4 regions of the Paenibacillus cineris genome follow, and region 3 is predicted to be linked to each of the others. Evidence: riboswitches for the same ligand, from Rfam matches in the RefSeq annotation. Region 3 holds a riboswitch; each other region holds the start of a gene.
The links. Region 3 has a riboswitch for cyclic di-AMP ahead of KI379_RS04285 (alpha/beta fold hydrolase). Riboswitches for the same ligand answer to the same signal wherever they lie in the genome.
Positions count from the first base shown of each region.

Region 1: another riboswitch for cyclic di-AMP. It lies ahead of KI379_RS32675 (3D domain-containing protein); the one in region 3 lies ahead of KI379_RS04285 (alpha/beta fold hydrolase).
Region 2: another riboswitch for cyclic di-AMP. It lies ahead of KI379_RS05555 (C40 family peptidase); the one in region 3 lies ahead of KI379_RS04285 (alpha/beta fold hydrolase).
Region 4: another riboswitch for cyclic di-AMP. It lies ahead of KI379_RS30610 (TrkH family potassium uptake protein); the one in region 3 lies ahead of KI379_RS04285 (alpha/beta fold hydrolase).

Region 1 covers NZ_BORU01000007.1:8,896-14,496, reverse strand. The annotation lists gene KI379_RS32675 (3D domain-containing protein) at 1-1,138, opposite strand, end outside; cyclic di-AMP (ydaO/yuaA leader) riboswitch at 1,409-1,635, opposite strand; gene KI379_RS32670 (TatD family hydrolase) at 1,840-2,610, opposite strand; gene KI379_RS32665 (HD domain-containing protein) at 2,669-3,949, opposite strand; gene KI379_RS32660 (AbrB/MazE/SpoVT family DNA-binding domain-containing protein) at 4,273-4,527, shown strand; gene rsmI (16S rRNA (cytidine(1402)-2'-O)-methyltransferase) at 4,835-5,601, opposite strand, start outside.
Region 2 covers NZ_BORU01000001.1:1,119,078-1,124,678, forward strand. The annotation lists gene KI379_RS05545 (metal-sensing transcriptional repressor) at 271-600, opposite strand; gene KI379_RS05550 (YdhK family protein) at 778-1,344, shown strand; cyclic di-AMP (ydaO/yuaA leader) riboswitch at 1,819-1,950, shown strand; gene KI379_RS05555 (C40 family peptidase) at 1,955-2,425, shown strand; gene KI379_RS05560 (multicopper oxidase family protein) at 2,496-4,019, opposite strand; gene KI379_RS05565 (copper ion binding protein) at 4,178-4,378, shown strand; gene KI379_RS05570 (response regulator transcription factor) at 4,548-5,240, shown strand; gene KI379_RS05575 (sensor histidine kinase) at 5,237-5,601, shown strand, end outside.
Region 3 covers NZ_BORU01000001.1:835,138-840,738, forward strand. The annotation lists gene KI379_RS04270 (sugar phosphate isomerase/epimerase family protein) at 1-140, shown strand, start outside; gene KI379_RS04275 (MATE family efflux transporter) at 140-1,519, shown strand; gene KI379_RS04280 (hypothetical protein) at 1,560-2,189, opposite strand; cyclic di-AMP (ydaO/yuaA leader) riboswitch at 2,673-2,860, shown strand; cyclic di-AMP (ydaO/yuaA leader) riboswitch at 2,948-3,112, shown strand; gene KI379_RS04285 (alpha/beta fold hydrolase) at 3,296-4,111, shown strand; gene KI379_RS04290 (SDR family NAD(P)-dependent oxidoreductase) at 4,276-5,115, opposite strand; gene KI379_RS04295 (response regulator transcription factor) at 5,347-5,601, shown strand, end outside.
Region 4 covers NZ_BORU01000005.1:289,202-294,802, forward strand. The annotation lists gene trxA (thioredoxin) at 90-407, shown strand; gene uvrC (excinuclease ABC subunit UvrC) at 659-2,542, shown strand; gene KI379_RS30605 (CPBP family intramembrane glutamic endopeptidase) at 2,511-4,205, opposite strand; cyclic di-AMP (ydaO/yuaA leader) riboswitch at 4,464-4,608, shown strand; gene KI379_RS30610 (TrkH family potassium uptake protein) at 4,676-5,601, shown strand, end outside.

The DNA.
Region 1 (5,601 bases), on a different contig from region 3:
TAAGGCCGGATTTACGGCCAAAGTTGCGTGCCTGCTGGACGGAATCGTAGTATATATCGATTTTATTTCCTTTAATGGCTCCGCCTGTGTCTTCCGCACGACGGAAGCCAACGCCTTCAATGTAAACCCACCATCCCAAAGGAATGACGCTTGGATCAACCGCAATCGTGCGGCCTTCCGTGACGCGTGTTCCTGTGGCGGTGCGTGTGCCGACTCCGGACTCGCCAGACGAATAAGCGGTCATGGAGACTTTGATCAGCTTCTTGTAGGAAAAGTCAACGCCGGCCTTGCTGACCCGGTTGTTACTGCTGCTGCTGCTGCTGCTGACCTTCTTCACCTTGGCAGGGGTAGAAGAAGCTTTGGCAACGGCTGTTTTGACTTCGGTCACTACGGGAACAGGCTTTTTCTTCGTGCCGACGGCAATGACCTTATCCTTGGTCACCGTCTGCACTTTTTTGCCCACCATTTTCATGGACACCAGCTTGCCGTCTTTGTACTTCTTTTCGATGTACTGCACCATGACGCCAGGAGATCCCTGCTGAATCACCCGCGACTCGCCTTTGTAAATGCTGGGGTCGGAGGTTTTGACCACCCGGAAGGGGAGGGATTCATGACGCTGTATCACTTGTTTGTTCATCCGGACGATCCGGATGTCCGTGTTGGTGGAGACCGCCGTTTCGACAGCCGGAGTGACAATGTCTGTTTCCTTGACTTTGACGCCGGTTTCTTTCAGCACGTCGCCGACCGTTTTGGCCGTTGTATACAAATGCTTCGTTGCACCATCAGCCGTCACCTTCACAGGACTCGCGCGGTCGATCACGACCTTGTCGCCGTCGGATATAGCCCCGCTCAGCGGCATCGATATTTGGTCCTCGGGTTTCAGACTGATTTCCTGCTCATCCAGCATTTCTTGAAGTAAAGATGTATTGGTCTGTACAGATTTCATTTGACCGTCTACTACCAAATAAACTTGTTTTCGCGATTGACTGTACACGAGCAGCAAGATCATCAGGGTAACCGCGATTGAAACGATAGCTGCAGTGGAGATCTGGCGCAAATTCTCATGCTTCCATCGCAATGCGTAAGACATGCTGGAGATTTTTGAATCATGGGTCTTCTCTGGTTGGAAAACGCCCACTTTCTCGATCCTCCTTCATAGCCTCGCCGTCTAGAGTTATGCATGATTGTATTTGACGCGACTATACTCAATTTTTTACAAGAACCCACAGAAAGCATGCGTTCTTGCACCATGAACCAATCTCTCCATCATGATTTGTCACCTCCTGTTATACAACAGTATGATGACTGCCTCTCCTTTATTCAAAACAAAAGAAGCCGATAGAAAAGAGCTTACGAGGACTCTTTCGTGGCTTCCGGATGTCTGAATATCGGAATTGTCATGCACGAGGGTACCTCTCTTTATCCGCTTACGGGGTTAGCTGTCGGGTTCGGGCGAAAGAGAGCCGCCCTATTCGCGTCCTTACGCTCATGGCGTAAAGCCGTTCAATTCACCCCAGAGACCCAAGAAAGAAATCAAATACGATTGCGAGCACCGGACCGCTTCCGGTCTGTCATGCCCCGCTCCAGTATTGGTTCCCCCGTTCTCCCATGCGGGAGACTCAGCGAGACTGGTTCATGAAGCTGCGAAGGTAAGACCTTAACGACAGCTCAATGATTCACTGAAAAGATGATATCCTGTTTTGATGCATGTTGTAAAGCGGTAATCAACCACGTTTATTTGAAAAAGTGGTTAAAAAAATGTAATATTCGGCGTTTTGTTTGTTAAAATTCTTTAATCATTCGCTCATGCTCATTTTTTCGGCTGTTTTTCTCCCGATTTCATACAATTCCAAATCGTTCCAGCCCATTTTGGGTGGTAATCTGGGCAATTTCCTCCAGGTCAACCCCCTTAATCTGGGCTGCCGCTTCAGCGACCAGACGGACGTTTGCCGACTCGTTTCTCTTCCCTCGGAAAGGGTGTGGCGTGAGATAAGGAGAGTCCGTTTCGATGAGCAGCCTGTCCATCGGAACCTGAGCCAGAACCTCTTTGGGGACTCTGGCATTCTTGAACGTAATAGGTCCGCCAAACGAAAGATGGAAGCCCATATTCAGGCATAGCTTCGCGGTTTCCCAGCTCCCCGAGAACGAATGCATGACACCGCCGACCTCGCCGGCCTTCTCTTCCCGTAATATTTTCACAATATCCTCATGGGCGTCCCGGTTATGTATAACAATCGGCATGTTGAGCTCTCGGGCCAGTCCAATTTGCTGGCGGAGGACCCGGTGCTGCACGTCCTTTGGCGAGGTGTCCCAGTAGTAATCCAGACCAATTTCACCGATGGCCACCACCTTGGGGTGACTGCATAAGGATGCAATCCAATCCAGATCGCCTTCCTGCATAAAAACGGCGTCCTGCGGATGCCAGCCTATGGCCGCATATATAAAATCATACGTTTCCACCAGCTTCATCGTCGATGGAATCGTCTCCCGGTTAAAACCAACATTGATCATCCGGGTTACACCGGCTTGTACGGCATTGTCAATGACCCGCTCCCGGTCCTCGTCGAATTGTTGCGCATCCAGATGGGTATGCGTGTCGAACAGTTCCATGAATTTGAACTCCTTTCTTGTCGGTACCACAGGTTCCTATTCGTAATGTATTTTGTCATTAAAGCTTGAAAATGCGGGAAATCGAAGGAGAAAGATCGGTTATCGCCTTTTCCAGTTTATCTTCCGGATAATACAAGTGATATTTCCCGCGGTGAATGCCGCTGATGGACCGGACAATATCCGACACCTCGGATATTTCCCGCAGCTGCTCCTGGCGGTCGAGCAGCAGGATCTGTTTCTGGCTCGACTCGTCACCCGGACGAAATACATCGTAAGGAAGATCGGTCGGAAAATCAATCTCCAGATCATATTCCGGGTTCATTCCGGCTTGTCCAAACTCCCGGCGGATTTCATCGATCATTTCCAAATCGACGGAGTCCATTTCTACATATTTATACAGTTTGCGGTGCATAAATCGGGTGCACAGCTCGCTGAGTATGCGGTCGTCCTCATAGGACCACTGGAGGAAGGCCGTTTGAATCAGCGCCTCGTCCAGCTTCAGATAAGCTTGCACGTCCAGTTTGTCTTCAAAGAGCTGCGGCAGCGGCTCGACCATAAAGCCAAAAGGATAACCATCCTGGTACAGCTCCTTGGCCCGCCGGAAAATTTGGCGCAAAATAATTTCTGAACTGCGGGTTACCGGATGGAAGTAGACCTGCCAGTACATCTGGTACCTGGACATTAAATAATCCTCCACGGCATGCATCCCGGACTCTTTGACCACCACTCTGCCCTGGTAAGGACGGAGCATCCGTAAAATACGGTCAATATCAATCGTGCCGTAGTTCACCCCGGTGTAATAAGCATCCCGAAGCAGGTAATCCATCCGGTCGGCATCCAAGGGGCTCGAAACGAGGTTCACTACAATCGGTTTATCATAGGTCTTCGCGATGACGGCGGATACCTTGTCCGGGAAGTCCGGGGCAATCTCGCTCAGAATATCATTCACTTCCGTATCTCCGGTGACAATCCGGCGAGTCCAGTCTTCATGATTCATATGAAAGGCTTCTTCAATCGAATGGGAAAAGGGGCCGTGTCCCAGGTCGTGCAGCAGCGCCGCACACAGCGTCAGCAGCCTCTCTTCTTTTGGCCAATCCGGATATCCACTGCGCTCAAATTGCGAAATAATCCGCCGTGTAATCTCATATACCCCTAAAGAATGGGAGAAACGGCTGTGCTCCGCTCCATGAAACGTCAAATACGAGGTTCCAAGCTGCCGGATCCGCCGCAAGCGCTGAAATTCGGTCGTATTAATAAGCCTCCAAATCGTGGAGTCCTGGACGTGAATATAATTGTGAACCGGATCTTTAAAGACTTTTTCCTCACTTAGTGGGTTCATGTTCAGGTCAACTCCATTCATTTTGTGAAATTCGGGTTGTTAAGTGTTTTAATTTTGAAATATTTTTGACAATTGATGTCGATACATGTCGAAATAAGCAGAATTAAGGTTTTCCAAATCGACATTATACTACCAAGGCGATATAATTGGAAAAGAATCCTGATATGAGTGATTTCCTAGCTGTTATGCTATTTGTAAGGTTATTGAACCAAATTTACTGGTTGACTGTTTTGGGAATCGTTGGTATTATTGATATCATTAAAGAGAGAACGTTGTCGAATTATGACATTTTAAAACTATGGCGAGAGGAGCAATGATCAGTTATGATGAAATCAACTGGTATTGTAAGAAAGGTAGACGAACTGGGTCGGGTAGTTATCCCCATTGAACTGCGCCGTACCTTGGGCATTGGAGAGAAAGACGCACTTGAGATTTACGTGGACGGAGAACGTATTATGCTCAAGAAATACGAACCGGCCTGCATCTTCTGCGGCAATGCTGAGAATGTTACTTACTTCAAAGGAAAAATTGTTTGTCACGATTGCATATCAGAAATCCCAACACCTGTGACAAATTAAGATTTTTAGTATATAATAAGAGTAATTCAAATTGTTAATTCTAACCTTTTTCATATCTCCTTGGTGTCTCCTCGGCTTAGAACCCGGCCGTGGGAGGCATTTTTTTTGATTGTCGGCGGGATGACCGCTACAAGGAGAAGAGAAGCAGCCGCACGATGCATCCTAACTCCGGCTGCTTCCATTTTGCCACAAATTCCCTAACCTCGGAAAAACTTTCATCCCTATAAAAGGCGACTGTCTTTTCAAAAATGTGGTTTACCCACCAAATTACTCTCTTCTACCTATTGCTCCTTCACCACTGCATTTATTACAATAGCGCGTTATACACATCTCTTTTGGAAACACCACGGTCGGCGGCCGCCTTCTTCATGGCGTCTTTCCTTGGCAACCCTTCCCCTTCGTAATGCTCCACATGCTCTTCCACCGTCAGCTCCTGCCACCAAGCATTCCGCTGCTTCTGCTCCTCCTTCGGATCCGCGCCTTCCAGTACGAGGCAGTATTCGCCAAGCGGAGCATGCTCCTCCAGATACTCGAGGCATTCTTCAATGGTTCCCCTGACAAACTCCTCATATCGCTTGGTCAGTTCACGGGCGAGCACAATTCTCCGATTGCCGAGAATTTCAAGGATGGCCTTGAGTGTCTTCATTACCCGATGAGGCGATTCGTAAAACAGCAGCGTTCCGGATGCCGCCTGCAGCGGCTCCAGCACCGCTTGAATCTCTTTGCGTTCCCGGGGAAGAAAACCGATAAACGTAAAGCGCTCGGTCGGAAGTCCCGACACGATCAGGGAGGATAACGCAGCATTGGCACCCGGGACCGGAATAACGGGAATTCCTTGTTCCAACGCCAGCTGGACGAGGTCGGCCCCGGGGTCGGAAATCGCCGGCAGACCGGCATCGCTGACAAGAGCCAAATTTTTTCCTTCTATTATATAGCGTATTAATTCGGGTCCGCTTGCCGCCTTATTATGCTCATGATAGCTGAACAACATAGACGGGGAAATGTCGAAATGGGTGAGCAGCTTGCGCGTCTGCCTTGTATCCTCTGCGGCGATGATGTCACAGGCCTTTAGCG
Region 2 (5,601 bases), 280 kb from region 3:
GGGAATTTTTACGGGAATAATTTTTTCAGTGGATATTGGCAATCTCAGGGGAGTATTAACTTCCTTTTATAAGATGAAATTCATTTAGTGTCTGCCTTTTGTTTTATGTTCATTTGTCTTACTTATTCGCGATGGGGGGAGTAAGTCTAAGCGTTATTCCTGATTTGATGAAGCGGTATACCATGGTGGCCACAATTAGAGTAAACATTATTCTAAATTGTCTTGGGGATAGAATGATAGTCCGGACAATCCCTTCTTGCTATTCGTGTATTATCTAATAAAGTGATCCAGCGCTTTATTGAGGTCGCGCAGAACTTCCTCTTCATTTCCATGGTATGCGGCTTCAATCACGCAGGTTTCTAAGTGATCTTTCAAAACCACCTTTGCTGTGCTTTCCAATGCTTTTCGAACAGCTGCGATTTGCAGTAAAATCTCGGAACAATCACGTTCATTTGAAGCCATTTCTTTGATGGATCGAACATGTCCCTCGATCCGAGCAAGCCGATTAACGACGGCCTTCATATTTTTATGCGTATGAGAATGTGTATGCGTAACAATGTGAGTGTGCTCCCCACCATTACCATGATCATGTTCAGTCATGTCCCAACCCCCTTCTGCAAATTATAACCCCCATAGGGGGATGACAGCAATAATCGGGGGGTATAAGCTCACGTTTACGAAGGGAAACCTTCACAAGTTCTTCATAAGTTTTGGGTAGAATGTTTGGGAGATGAGGATTCAATCCAAATAGAAATATGCAAAGGTGTGTGACAAACTGTGAAAAAAGTATTCATTTTTATTAGCCTTGCAGCAATCCTGGTGCTAAGTGCGTGTGGGAACAAGGATAACGCAAACAATAATACGAACATGGACATGGGCAGCGACCATTCAAATATGGGGGATATGGGCAGCATGAATCATTCCGGTTCTGGTGAGGTTCCTGCAGGGTTAAAAGAAGCTCAAAATCCCACATATAAAGTTGGAGATGAGGTTGTGATCCATGCCAAGCATATGGAGGGCATGGATGGAGCTAAGGCTAAAGTGGTCGGTGCCTACGACACGGTGGCTTATGCTGTAACGTATACTCCAACCACTGGAGGTGAACCCGTCCCCAATCACAAGTGGATTATCCAGGAGGAAATAAAGGATGCGGGTAGTGAGCCCTTGCAACCTGGAACTAAGGTGACCATGGAGGCTGATCACATGGAAGGTATGAAAGGCGCAGAGGGCACCATTGACTCAGCTGAAAAAACAACGGTGTACATGGTTGACTACACGCCAACTACAGGAGGAAACCCCGTTAAGAATCATCAATGGGTAGTCGAAAGTGAGCTTTCTAAATAGAGTATTTTTTAGCAGGTGAGTGATGCTGCGTGGCACAAGACGGCGAGTTCCTTTCTCCTTATGTATGTTATATGACTGATACTGTAAATATTGGATATGGGCAGCGTTATGACGTGTTATCGACAAGCTCAATGAAGATCATGGTTCGACTGTGTACTGACGGATAAATTAACCGATCTGGCAATGCCAGATCGGTTTTTTGTTTGGCGTCTATATGATGATTTGCCTTAGTTTTTTTGTTGCTCGGAATCAATCCTTTACAAAATTGTTATTTTTTCTTGCTTAACATGTTCCGTTACCAAGATAAGTACCTCGATTTCGGGAATAGTAATCGACAAACTTTACTCAGCTTCGCTGAAACTTCCATAAAATTCAACAAATATCAGTAAAATAGTTACGATTAACGGGAATCTATTAATTAGCCATTGACAAAAAAACTGATTGTATACTACATTATGTAGGGTTACATTTTTTTAATCATTATTGCCGAATTTCTTGATACTGAAAACGGGGGAACCATTTTTGGGTGAAATATTCTCATTGAAGAATAGAGGGAACCTTCTACCGAACCCTTAGCTAACTCCGTAGGCATCGGAAGGAGAACTACATCGTGAAGAAAGTAATACTGTCAATGTTAGGTGCGGCCATTGTTTTTTCAGCAAGTGCAACCAGTTCCTTTGCCAGCTCCGTTAAACTCGAAAGTGAGGTGGATAAGGTCGTAGGCACTCCTTATCAGTGGGGCGGCACATCAGTGGCTGGTTTTGACTGTTCCGGTTTTATTTTATACATATTCGATAAATTCAATTTAGATTTACCCCGCACATCTAAAACACAGGCTCAAGTCGGAACTCCAGTAGATCGTGAAAACCTTAGAGCAGGAGACCTGGTATTCTTTAATACGGACGGTACGGGAATATCCCACGCGGGTATTTATATCGGCAATAATGAGTTTGCACACTCTTCAAGCAGTAAAGGCGTTACCATTAGCAAATTATCGGATTCATATTATAAAAATCGGTATGTTACAGCACGCCGCGTCGTGAGTCAACAAAGTTACCTGAAAATGATCAGTGAAATTTGATCTAGTCGGGATAATCTACCTAAATCAAAAATGAAAGCACCGGCTGAAGTCAGCCGGTGCGTTTTGTTGTTTATTCAGGGACGTTGTTCACATTGGGATCAGGCGTATAATTATTTTGATAATCATCATACATCACATCAGTTACCATTCCAGCGGAGGCGTGGTGTAAATCGTGGCAATGGAACATCCATTCACCAGGGTTGTCAGCTTCAAAAGCAACTTCATACGTTTCGCCAGGTTTGACGTTCAGCGTGTCTTTCATGATCGGAGATCCTTGAACTGGCTTGCCATTCTTGCTCAAGACTTGGAAGAAATGGCCGTGCAGGTGCATCGGGTGATCGTCCATTCTGGATTGATTTACAAAGGTCACCTTTACCTTATCTCCTTTTTTTACTTTGATTGTATCCGTGTCCGGAAAAACCTTTCCATTGATCGTGTAAACCATATCTCCATTTCTCATCTCGGTATTCAGATTCATCGTCACGTCTTCATCAAAGCTTTGATCCAAAGAAAATGCGGTTGCAGACATGGTTCCGTACTTCTCCAAATCAAAATCGGGGAGTTCTTCGAAGGCATCGGAAGGGTCGGGCTTCGCATTAGAACCTTCGTATTGAATCATGGCTTTCATATTTTGTGCTCGATTATCCTTTGCGTGTTCTTCCAGCAACCAATTTCCGGGATGATCTGCGGTAAATTCAATGTCATATCGTTCTCCGGGAGCAATCGAGACGAATTGATCCTTGATCACAGCCGGGTCATTCACGGGCTGCCCGTCGGATGCAACAACCTTAAAGGAATGACCGTGTAAATGCATCCGGTGCGTGATGTAGCCGGCGTTAATCAACCGAAGTTTTACTTTTTCACCCTCTTTAACGGTAAGCTTATCGATCGCATCACCTGTTTTTCCGTTGATCGTATAAAGGTCATACATACTCATATCATGTCCTGCCATATTCATCCCATCGTTATCCATGTCCATATCTCCAGAACTCATCCATTCATCGAGCACAAGTGTGTAATCGCGGTCAGCGGTATCTTGGGGATCTTCGACTACAAGAGAACCATACAAGCCTTTGTCCACTTGATTCACACTGTCTTGATGTGAATGGTACCAATAAGTACCCGGTACGGTAGCTTTAAATTCATAGGTGAAGGTCTTTCCGGGTTCAACAGCATCTTGTGTGACTCCAGGAATTCCGTCCATGTTGTTTGGAACCGGATAGCCGTGCCAATGGATGGAAACAGGCTGCTTGAGTTGATTTTTCAAGTTTACTTTGACTGTATCTCCAACCTTAACCCGGATTTGTGGACCGGGAACCGAGTTATTAAATGTCCATACGGGAATGGTTTTTCCCTTCTCCACTTCGAGATTACTTTCCTGTGCGGTTATGGTGAACTCTTTACCATCCACAACAGGTGTTGCTGTTGTCAGTTTTGCGGATGTAGCGGATTCACTGGAGTTGGAAGTGGGGGTTGAACCCATACTCATTTTTGAATGATCCATGCCGTTCATATTGCTTACTTTCGAGCAGCCAGCCGCAAAAACGGCCACCGAGCTAGCGAGGATTATTGTTCTTAATATCGCTGCTTTCATTTGAAGAACCCCTTTCTAATTCTTTTGATGTAAGTCTCATTCATCATAAAATAAACATGTATAGAAATGATGAAGATGGCTGGGGTAGTATAACTTTAGGCTTGAATATTATACTATAGGGGGGTATACTAATAACAAATCGAGAGGAGGAGTCGAAATTGAAAACCATTACTTTAAACGTAAACGGAATGAGCTGTCAACACTGCGTGAATTCCATTGAAGGAGCTCTTAAGCAAATAGGGGCCGGGGGGAAGGTTAACTTGTCCAATGCTTCTGTTGAAGTTCAATTCGATGAGACCAAACTTACGGAAAGCAAAATTAAAGAGACTATCGAGGACCAGGGTTATGATGTTGTTTAAGAGTGAACCCTTAATATAAGACATTGATGTCGTCAAAATGAAAAAAATCGGGAAGAAGCATAACAGGTCATTTCGTTGTGAGAAATGACCTGTTTGATTATATAGTCTTGCAGAGAACGGAAGTTGAGGCGTAGGAAAAAAAATCCGCCTATACGTTTGGAGGGAATTCATGCGTAGAATTTTAGTTGTTGAAGACGAGGAGAAAATCAGGGAAGTCATCGTCGCTTATTTAAAAAAGGAAGGGTTTGAAGCGCACGAAGCGGCTGGAGGGGAGAGTGCATGGAGTGAATTAGCCAATCAACCTTTTGATTTGGTTTTATTGGATCTTATGCTTCCCGATATGAACGGAGAGGAATTATGCCAGAAGATTCGAACAGCTTATCCCACACCAATTATTATGCTGACAGCTAAATCGTCCGTTTCACATCGTATTCATGGGTTGTCTGTTGGGGCAGACGATTATATGGTGAAGCCTTTCGATCCTCAAGAACTCATAGCCAGAATTCGCACTGTACTGCGGCGAACCAATCAGCAAGAACTTCTGGCCGATCGATTAGAATATGGCGAAGGACGTCTGATGATTGATAGCCATGCCAAACAGGTTTTCGTTCAACATAAACCCATCAGTTTAACCCCATCCGAATATAAATTGCTTCTAGTTATGGCGAGAAACTCGGAGCGTACGTTTTCCCGGGAAGAATTGATTGAACTCGTTATGGGCTTTGAATTTGATGGAGACTCGCGCATTATTGATCAGCATGTCAAAAATTTGCGTCAAAAAATAGAGGAGGACCCCAAGAACCCCTTATTCATCCGGACTGTTTTTGGTGCAGGATACCGCTTTAATGGGGGGAGTTTATGAAACGTACATTATCCTTTCGCTTAAGCACGGTTCTGATTTTATATACCGGCTTTATTTTGGTGATCGCTTCGATTGCTATGATCAATGCAACCCACTACCATTTTCAAATGTATGGACGCGAAATGTCCGAAGCGCAGCATTCAGCTGATTCACTGAATTCTCACTTGGAGCAAGCGATTATACAATCCATTGGCTTAACGATTGGGGGAGCTTTAATCGTCTCATTTGTGTTAAGTGTGTATATCGCCAAACGGATTTCGTCGCCATTAATCAGCATGAAAAATCTTACATTAATCATGGCCCGAGGAAAACGGGATGTGCGTCTCCCGTTGAAGAGTTTGCCCAGAGATGAACTGGAGGA
Region 3 (5,601 bases):
CGCTCGCCAGAACGCTGGCGGATGCGGGATATGAGGGCTACCTGTCGCTGGAGCTGTTTATGGACAGCTACGGCGGGTTGACCGCCCTGGAGACCGCGAAGCTTGGCATCGCCAAGATCCGGGAGGCTTACAGCCTGTAATGTCCAGATCCATCGCGGGAGACAACCCCGTTAGCAAGCTGTCGCTGCTTGCGATTACGTGGCCGATTTTTGTGGAATCGGCCCTTCAAATGTTTCTCAGGACATCGGACACGTTCATGCTGAGCAAGGTGTCCGACGGCGCGGTTGCGGCGGTCGGTGTCGCGAACCAGATCATCATGTTTGCGGTGCTGATGTTCAATTTCGTGGCGCTCGGCTCCGCGGTGGTCATCTCGCAGTATTTGGGTGCCCGCAGGCAGCATGAAATCGGCCGGCTTGCCGGGTCCTCGCTGGCGCTGAACTTCCTGTTCGGCCTGGTCGTGAGCGTCATCGTCATGATGCTCAGCGGGCCGCTGCTGCGGATTTTCGACCTCGATCCTTCCCTGTTCGGGCAGGCGGAGAAGTATTTGCTCATCGCCGGGGGGGCCCTGGTCATTCAGGCGCTGCTGACCGCTGTCACGGCCATGATCCAGTCTCACGGATTAACCCGGCAGACGATGGTCGTCACGATCGGCATGAACGTACTGAATATTTTCGGGAATTACCTGTTTATTTACGGCCCCGGAGGCTTTCCGAAGCTGGGCGTCGTCGGGGTGGCAATATCCACCGCCTTTGCCCAGTGCGTCGGTCTGGCCGTCAATCTGGTGCTGCTCCGCAAGGCGGCGGGCGTCTACATCCGCTGGAACGACCTGTTCGTGTGGAGCCGTGAGCATATCGGGAAGGTGCTACGCGTCGGCGTGCCGTCCTCGGCCGTGTCCTTGTCGTACTCCGCCAACCAGTTTGTGACCACGGCCTTTATTTCGTCGCTTGGGGCCAGCGTGCTGGCAACGAAAATTTACACGCAGAACATCATGTTCTTCGTCATGATTCTGGCCGTCTCGCTGGGCCGGGGCGGGCAGATCATCGTCGGGCAGCTGGTCGGCGCGGGCCAGAGGGAAGAGGCCTACAAGCAGGTGATCCGGAATCTGATCCGCAGCGAGCTGATCACGCTGGCGGCCGTCGCCGTGCTGACGCTATTCCGGCAGCCGCTGATGAAGCTGTTCACGACCGACCCGGACATTATCGCGATGGGAGCGGCCTTGCTGCTGCTGAGCTTTCTGCTGGAGCCGGGGCGCAACTTCAACGTCATCCTGGAACGGTCGCTGCAGGCAGCCGGCGACGCCCGGTCCGCCATGATCGTGTCCATCACGGTGACCTGGCTCTTCAGCGTGCCGCTGACGTACCTGCTCGGCATTTATTGGGGATACGGCCTGTACGGCATCTGGGCGGCTTTTATCGCCGACGAATGGCTGCGGGGCATCCTGCTCTGGGTCCGCTGGAGGAGCAAGGCCTGGCAGCGAAAAGCGCTGGTGCAGCTTCGCAGCGAGGAGCAGGCGCTATAGCCGCCCGCGCAGGCAGCACGAAAGAACCGCCACTCGGGGATTATCCGGGGTGGCGGTTCTTTGTGCCGGCGCCGAACAGGGACAGATATGCCGAGGAGCGGCGGATCAAGGCGCGGGTATCCGTCGGGAATTCCCGGCCGAGCAGCGGGAGGCGGTTGTAGGGAGCTTTCGCCTGGATTTCCGTTTCAAGGGCAGCCGTCCGGCCGGAGATCGCAAGCGACGTTCCTCCCCCGATGCGCAGCGATGCTGCGGCTCCTTCGGCGTAAGCCGTACGGTTCAGCTCGAGAAGGCCGACATCAAGGGATCTTCCCATCTGTTCGGCTGTTGTGCGCGCGGTATGCTGCTCCAGGCGTGACCTGACATCAAGCAGCGCCATCAGCGCGAGCGGGTACTGATTGTGATCCGGATGCTTCAGAATGTTCATGGCCGTCGCGGTGATGGCCTCTTCCAGCGTCAGGCCGCAAATATAGCGCAGGCGGCAGCCCCACCGTACCAGATCGAAGGCTTGCTTGCCTGAGCACAGCAGGCCCTCGGCAAGCCCTTCCTCGCCGGAGTAAGGCAGCTTTAAAATGCCGATCCGGCAGTTTTCCAGCCAGCCCAGGCTGTGGTGCTGGTATCTTGGAAGAACGATTTCAAACAGTTCGATGGTGGGAATCAAAGCCCGGTTCATCGTGACATCCTCCTTGACCGTGATTTCATGGATACTCCCTGCCGTCTTGTTCCGGATCGTCACGGCCAGTAGGGTTCCATACATGTGTCCGATTGGTAAACTATCCGCATCATACGTCCAAGGGATATCTTTGGCAAGAAGACGAGGCGGATTTTTCGGATCAAAACCAGCATCTTTCCAGTGCAAAGTCCAAAATTCCGGCAAAAAGCCGCTTTTTTTCAGCCTAGCGGCTTCAGCCCTATACCGGCATTATATTCCGATCCAATGGGCGGGTTCAGCCATATGAATGGCTTCCCGCCTTCAGTTATCCAGCAAAGCTAAGGAAAGCGGTAGGAAAGGCCGTAAAACAATGATTCCTACGGATTAGGACCCGTTTTCCCATCAGATCCCCAAATAAAGCAGGGAATCGTATCGTTTCCCTGCTTTACAGTTCGCCGTCCCAGGCGTATATTCATTTCATCATCCAATAGAGTAAGATTTGCGACTTGATGAACGCTGAATTTTCCGATGAAAAGCGGGGGAACCAATCGCAGTCCTCGTCCCACGGATCTTTATGCTGGGGCTTGCGGCTTGCAGGGGTGAATCGGAGGCAGGACAATGCCTGTTTCCGTAGGGCTACTCTCACGGCCCGAATCCGTCAGCTAACCTCGTAAGCGTAGTTGAGAGCGGAGGAAACTGTGATTTGACGCATCAACACAGGGTATCTGCTCTGTGTTTTTCTGTGCGCTCATTTTGAAGGATGAAGCGTGTACATGGAATATGTCTATTCGCTGAATTTCCGCCGGAGGGCGGAAAGCGGGGGAACCGGTCGTGTCTGCAGCATCCGCTGCGGCCATATGGGGTGAATCTCGAAAGTGATGAGTAGGGCTACTCTTGGGCCCGAATCCGTCAGCTAACCACGCAAGCGTGTTAAGAGAGGCAGCTGTTATTCATGCAGATGGAAAGGCTTATTCGGCCTTGGAGTTGGAAGCATGGAAGAGTGTCCTCTTTCCGGTGCTTCTTTTTTGTTGTTTAAACAAGAAGAAGCATCGATTCCCAAGCGGGCGGCGCCCACGATTTTGCACAAACAGAGAAAACAGGTTATTTGGGAGAGAGGAGAACATGAAGTGCCTCAGATACAAGTAAACGGAACCACGTTATATTATGAAATTCACGGCAGCGGCACGCCCATCGTGTTCATTCACGGGCATTTGTCGTCCCATCATATGTTTGAGCCCCAGGTCGAATATTTCAGCAAGCGGGCGAAGGTAATCGTGCTGGACCTCCGGGGTTACGGCAATTCGGGGAAGCTTGACGTGGAGGTCGGGCACATTATGGAAACCCAATGCAGCGATCTGTGCGAGCTGCTGGATAAGCTGCATATTTCGCAGGCGACGCTTGTCGGCTGTTCCAGCGGAAGCGTGCTCGCCCAGACGTTTGCCGCCCTTCATCCGGACCGGGTCAGCGCCCTGGTACTCGTAGACAGCTACTTCGCGGGATGCTTCGGGAAAAAGAACCATTTGCTGAATATTTGCGAGGCGTGCAGCTGGCTGTCTTATTATTTGCCTGCGGAGTTTTTCCTCCGGTCGCTGCGGGTGACGTATAACCGGTGGAGACCGGTCTACAGCATCCTCCGCAAGGAGCTGTACCACAAGCGGCCGACAGAGTCGATCAAGCAGCGCATGGAGCTGCTGCGTATGGAGATGCCCGCCAATTTGGCGCGGCTGCCGATGCCTGTACTGTGCGTCGCAGGCAGCCAAAGCGAGTGGTTCGTCAAGCAAATGCAGCGGGCGGCCACCCTGTTCAGGCATGTGCAGCTGGCGACGATCGAGGATGCGATGTACCCGACCCATTTGTGCCAGCCCCATGCATTCAACCGCATGCTGTTGAACTTTTTGATGGACCAGCATATTTACCGGACCCGGGAAGCTTATGGAGGATAGAAACCCGCATTCATGGGATTTGCCTCCTGGAAAGAAAGTCGCATCTTGAATCGCACTGTCCCTCACCCAAACGATCTACTCCTATATTAGCTAATCAGTTAACCGCCCGATAAGAAGGCGGTTAACTGAGCTCTAGCGAGTATTCGTTTTTTCAATGAGACTGATTATATTAAAAAGGGAGGGATGAACCGTCCATCAATATCGGTGAACCCGTATTCCTGGGCAAGATCACCAACCTGTAGTACCAGTCCGTTTTTCAGTTTCACCTCATCATCCCCAGCTAGGGCTGACACCGCTCGCCCTACGTAGTACGGCGACTCCGTGTGTTTCAGAGCCTCAACCTCTTTCCAATGAGCTTCATCTGTACCGAAGTTCCTTAATACCAGTTCTGTTCTCATCCAGCCAGGGGAGACCGCTACCACGGTTATTTCAGTGTTTTTGAGATCATGAGCTAATCCGAGCACTGAGCGGTTAATGGTATTCTTGGCGAGGTCGTAATAGAAAGTTCCTAAATACTTATCCTGATCCTGAAATGTGGTATGTACGATCAATCCAGAATCAGCTTCCAGCATAAGCGGGATCGCATAATGGTTTGTCGCTATTTGTGGGCGTACTCCATTCTGAAACATAGCATCCCACATGTTCAGCGGATATTCCCAGAATGGTTTGGATTGTAAATTCACTTCCAAGTCATGCAGTCCCCAGACGTTATTCACTAGGATATGGAGCCGTCCTTGTTCCTGTCGGATTCTCTCGATCAAAGCCTGTGTATCCTCATCACGGGTATGATCGCAACGACATGGGTACGCCTCTCCTCCATGACTTCGAATCTCCTCCACAGTTTCATCGATACTGCCTGGAAAACCGTGTGTAGTCGTCCCTCGTAAACTTCTTCCGGATACATAAACTACTGCTCCGGCTTTCCCAAGCTCAACGGCAATCCCACGTCCTGCTCCCCGGCTTCCTCCGGTTACGAGAGCGATTTTCCCAGCGAGTCTCTTCAAGTCCATCTACTCCTTCGCAGTTATTTATTTCATCATACTATGGTAATACGTCATTAACTGTCGTAGTTTGAGGATGAACGATTGATTTTTGGAATAAATGAAAAGGCAAGCTTGAAAGTTAGATGTATGACACGTCCGGTCTCCTTCTATATCTGAGAGGTAGGATCCATGGATCAGCGCTACTTCAGCATAACTATTCGTGGTATTATTTTGAAAAAAGGGGGTCGGTGAATGCGAAGTGAAGCTATCTTATTGGTCGATGACGAGGAAGGCATACTCGTCATGATCGAAAATCTGCTGCTTAAAGAGGGATATCATCTTATCGTTCGAGCCAAATCCGCCGCCGAAGCGCTTCAGGCCGCGCGGATGAGAACCTTCGATATGATCGTACTTGATGTCATGCTCCCGGACATGGACGGATTCGCATTGTGCATGGAGCTGTGCAAGACCGTTACGACACCTATCCTATTTTTGACTGCCCGCTCC
Region 4 (5,601 bases), on a different contig from region 3:
TTCGTCTCCTGCGTACAGCCGCTAAACATGGTCTGTCTTCTGTGAAGCAGAATACACCGAATTTTTTTCTTATAAGGAGGAAACCTATTATGGCAATTGTGAATGTATCCGACCAATCCTTTAACGCTGAAATCGAAGGTCAAGGTACGGTTCTGGTAGATTTTTGGGCACCATGGTGCGGTCCTTGCAAAATGATCGCTCCGATTCTGGAAGACCTGGCTAACGAGCTCGGAGACTCCGTGAAAATTGCCAAACTGAACGTGGATGACAACCCGGAAACGGCGTCCCGTTTCGGCGTGATGAGCATCCCGACTTTGATTTTCTTCAAGGACGGTCAACCGGTTGATAAAGTGGTCGGCCTGAACTCCAAAGAAAACCTGAAAAACATCATCGCTAAACACCAATAATTGGTGCATGGCCGATGACAGGCGCCTCCGGATGATTCCGGGGGCGCTTTATTCGTATGTAGGTACGGATCCCTGGCAGATGGCCGAAAATAGGTTGTCGGGATTTTTTGCATATTTATATGCAGCGCTGGAATGACCCGAAGGTAACCGAATAGGCTATCTTGACGAAACCCCGACTTTTGCCGGGTTATATTGCTGTATTCAGCCGTTTTCTCCTATAATATAAGTACCGGGAGGTGAGCCGATACGGCATGGACGATTTTGCAAAGCAATTACAGGAACAGGAAAAAGCACTGGAGAAGATCCGCAACAAGCTGGCTTTGCTGCCCGATCTGCCCGGTTGTTATTTAATGAAGAATGCCGATGGCAAGATTATTTATGTAGGTAAAGCCAAGGTGCTGAAGAACCGGGTCCGCTCCTATTTTACCGGCAGCCATGACGGCAAGACGCAGCGCCTGGTGGCGGATATCCGGGATTTTGAATATATCGTGACCGGAAGCAACATTGAAGCACTCATTCTTGAATGTAATCTGATCAAAACGCATCAGCCGCGATATAACGTCCTGCTCAAGGACGATAAGACGTTTCCTTATATTAAAATTACCAACGAGCCGCATCCCCGCCTTGAGGTGACCCGCCGCGTGCTCAAGGACAAGGCCAAATATTTCGGCCCTTATCCGAATGCTTACGCTGCCCAGCAGACGAAAAAGCTGCTGGACCGGATGTACCCGCTTCGCAAATGCGGGGTCATGCCGAAGGAGGTATGCCTGTACTACCATATGGGCCAATGCCTGGCACCGTGCGAGAAGGAAGTTCCTCAGGAGGAATATGACCGTATTACCCAGGAAATTACTTCATTTCTGAGCGGTGGGCACGAGGAGATTAAGAAGGAGCTCCAGCGCAAGATGCAGGAGGCGGCGGAAGAGCTGTATTTTGAACGGGCGAAGGAACTGCGCGACCAGATTCTGAACATTGAAGCGATCATGGAGAAGCAGAAAATTACGACGACGGACACGAAAGACCGCGACGTATTGGGCTTTGCCGTGGATAAAGGCTGGATGTGCGTGCAGATTCTGTATATGCGCCAAGGGAAAATGATCCAGCGCCACGCATCTGTTTTTCCGTTCTATGGCGAGGCGTACAGTGATTTTATGTCCTTCGTGACGCAGTATTACAGCGACAATCCGGCGCTGCCGAAAGAAATTTTGCTGCCTGACATGCCAAAAGGGGAAGAGGCGGAAGACAGCAGCCGGCCAGAGGATGCCGCGGAATCGATCGATGCCGGCGGCGGTGCTGCATCCCTGCAGGAATGGCTCGGCATCAAGGTGCTGGTGCCCCAGCGGGGAACGAAGCGCCAGCTTGTGGCCATGGCGGAAGAGAATGCCAAGGTCTCACTGGACGAGAAGTTCCGCCTGATCGAACGGGATGAGGAGCGGACGTCCAAGGCCGCCGCGAACCTCGGCCAGTATATCGGCATTGAGTCGCTGCACCGGATCGAGGCGTTCGACAACTCCAACATCCAGGGAACGAATCCGGTATCGGCAATGGTCGTGTTTATCGACGGCAAGCCGGACAAAAAGGAATACCGGAAGTACAAAATCCGTTCGGTTCAGGGACCAGACGATTACGATACGATGCGGGAGGTCGTCCGCAGACGCTATGAGCGCGTGCTCAAAGAAAATTTGGAGCTGCCCGACCTGATTGTCGTTGACGGCGGCAAAGGCCAAATTTCCGCTGCGATCGACGTGCTGCAGAACGAGCTGGGCTTGTTCATCCCGGTGTGCGGTCTGGTCAAGGACGTCAAGCACCGGACCGCGCAGCTGATGGTGGGCGATCCGCCCGAGCCGATTTCGCTGCCGCGCGACAGCCAGGAGTTCTACCTGCTTCAGCGCATCCAGGATGAGGTGCACCGGTTCGCCATCACCTTCCACCGCGAGCAGCGCGGCAAGTCGATGGTGGCATCCAAGCTCGACGCCATCCCGGGCATCGGCGAGAAGCGGCGCAAGCTGCTGCTGAAGCATTTTGGCTCGCTCAAAAAAATAAAAGAGGCCCGGATTGAAGACTTCCGGCCTCTCTCGATCGGCGACAAGCTCGCCGGACAAATTATAGCAGCCCTTCAGGAGGAGGAGTCGTAGCATACGGCTTCTCCTTCTTTTTGCCGTAAAACAGGTAAATGACCCAGGCGACGATAAACGGCATGACGCAGGTGACCACGCCCGCCAAAATGTTCGTCAGATCCCCCATGCTGAACAAGCTGAAGCTCATCAGGATGCTGTCGAACACGACGTGGGCGAACATGACCGCGATGTAGCCGTGACGCAGGAAGATCAAGCTGAACAGGAGACCGATGAACAGGAGCTCAATCGGCCGGGTGTATATCGGGTAGATCGGGTACAGCGTATGGCCGAAGGCCCAAATCAGCGTCGGAATGACGCAGGCGACAAATGTGTTTCTTACGATTTTCTTCAGCATCGGTATGCCGAACAGGCGGTACACGGCTTCCTCGGAGATGCCGGCCATCCAGGCCATGATCGGCAGCATCCACGGATACAGCATGTTATACGGGGACTGCGAGGCGTCCGTCGTGGACCAGCTGTGGATCGTCCGGTCCAGGACGAGATAGATCACCGACTGCGCCCCCATCAGGATAAACGCCCACAAATACCCGGTGAACATGCTGTGGAGCACGTAACGCCCGTATCCAGGCTCTTTGGCGCGGGCCCAGGCGTTGTAACCGGCTTTGCGCCATAGTCCGTCCCCGCCGACCAGGGAGAAATACAGGAGCACCGTCATCGCTATGCTCAGGATCACCTGAACGACCATGGCCGCGATGATCCCGAACTGGGAGAAGCCTTCCGCTTCCAGCACTGGCAGCATGTTATAAGTCGTCAGCAATGAGACAACAAAATAAAACAAGGACAAAAACAGCCCGCGTGCAAAGGAGGTGTACCGCCGCGTCAGTGCACTGTAAATGATGGCGAGAATGCCGAGCACGATCGTAAACAGTCCGTATCCCAGCATAGTCAGCATCGTGGCGCTTTTGGTCTGCTTCTCTACATAAGCCGTATGAGCGGATGGGACCGAAAATCCAGGGAGGAAGGAGTGAAGCTCCCCATCCTCAAAGGCAAACTTGAATTCCAGCTGCGATTCCCCGATGTGCGAGGAGAAGTCGGTATAGATCAATCCGGGCTCATCCTTGCCGCTCGATACTTTCAGGGAGCCGGTGTTATAGCCCAGCTTCTGCAGCCAGGACGAGGCGATTTCCTCTTTATCCTCCAGCGTCATGTTCCCTTCCACAATTCTCAGTTTCTGCTTGCGCATGGTTTCGTTCGATTCAGCCATCGCGGCAGCATACTTGGAGTATGGAGGCGTGATAGAGAACCCGACCACCTTGCCCGTGTTCATATGTACGTCTACATTGACATATCCCTGATCGCTCGACTCGGGCAGCCGGACCCGGAACACGTCATAAGGATACTTCGGTTCGTATTTCTTGTTATATTCGTTAAGAAGCTTCTCTCTGGATAAATAACCGTAAAGGTCCGATTCCGACTGGTACGTGACGAGCGGTTCGGCGGCAATGCCTGTTTGAATATTCAACCGGTCCGAGGCAAACGCTTTGGCGGCTGCTTCCGCCTCCGATTTGCTGATGACCTTGGTCGTTTGCCCCTCTAGCGTCTCCGAGCTCGTCTGCGGAAACACTTGTACAAAAAAGAATAAAATAAGGCCGATGACCCCCAAAATGCCCAGCCATTTATAATTGGCCCTGATTTCCAGCGGCTGGTTTAACCGGTCCATGAAATCCCCCCTTGAATGTGATAAAGATACCATTCCCCCCAATACAGTACGGTAAACATAACATAGAAGATTCGCCCAAAACCAGTATACCCTGAAAATAGTGGTGAAAAAACGATGAAAATCAAGGAAAGCCATCGAAAAGAGAAGATAACCGCAGGCCGTGTCCACCTGCATTGCGAATCAGGCTGTTTTCCATCCAATTCATCAGAAAAAGGCCTTTGTGAAGTCCTACAATAAAGATTATAATTTTGATGCAAATGAATAAGAACGCCGAATTTCCAAGTGAAAACGGGGGAACCAATTTTTTGGGGTGAATTTCGTTGGGACGGTTTAGTCCGCGAATAGGGCAACCTGTGCATGCCCGAATCCGTCAGCTAACCTCGTAGGCGTCGTGCATGCAGGAGCCAAACCGAAAGGCATTGGATTTCCGATGCTTTTTTTCTTTTGACTTTTTTAAAGAGGTGAATGTATTGATTGGGAAATGGAAGTGGTTCCGGCTGGCCCCTCCGCAAGTATTAACGCTCGGTTTTGCGGCCATCATTTTGATCGGAGCCATACTGCTCACCTTGCCGATTTCGAACACGACGGGTAAGCCGCTGAATTTTATGGATGCCTTGTTTACGGCAACCTCGGCGACCTGCGTGACCGGTTTGGTTGTCAAAGATACGGGGCTGTATTTCAGCACGTTCGGTCAAGTCGTCATCATGCTGCTGATCCAGATCGGCGGGCTCGGTTTTATGACGATGGCCACGCTGATCGCTCTGGTGTTCAAGCGCCGGATTTCGCTCCGGGACCGGCTCCTGCTGCAGGAAGCGATGAATCAGAACACGATGGAAGGCATCGTCCGCCTGATTCGGAAAGTGATATTTTTTTCGTTGAGTATCGAAGGCTGCGGAGCGTTGCTGCTCGCCATCCGGTGGTCGTTCGATATGCCTCTTGGAAAAGCGATCTATTTTGGAATATTTCATGGCGTGTCCATGTTCAATAATGCGGGATTTGACCTGTTCGGCCATTTTAACAGCCTGACGGGATTTGTATACGATCCGCTCGTCAATTTTGTCGTGATGTTTCTGATCGTATCCGGCGGCATCGGCTTTATCGTCATGTCCGATCTGGTGGATTACCAGGTACACCGGAAACTGTCGCTCCATACCAAAGTGGTGCTGTCCATGACCGGTGCCCTGATTGTGGTCGGAGCGGTCGTCATCTTTATCTTTGAATTCACGAATCCCAAGACGCTCGGTTCGCTGAATTGGGGCGGCAAAATTCTCGCCTCCCTGTTCCAGTCGGTCACGCCGCGGACGGCAGGGGCGAATACGCTGAACTTGGCAGATATGCGCCAGGCATCGCAATTTTTCACGATTATTCTGATGTTTATCGGCGCGTCGCCGGGCTC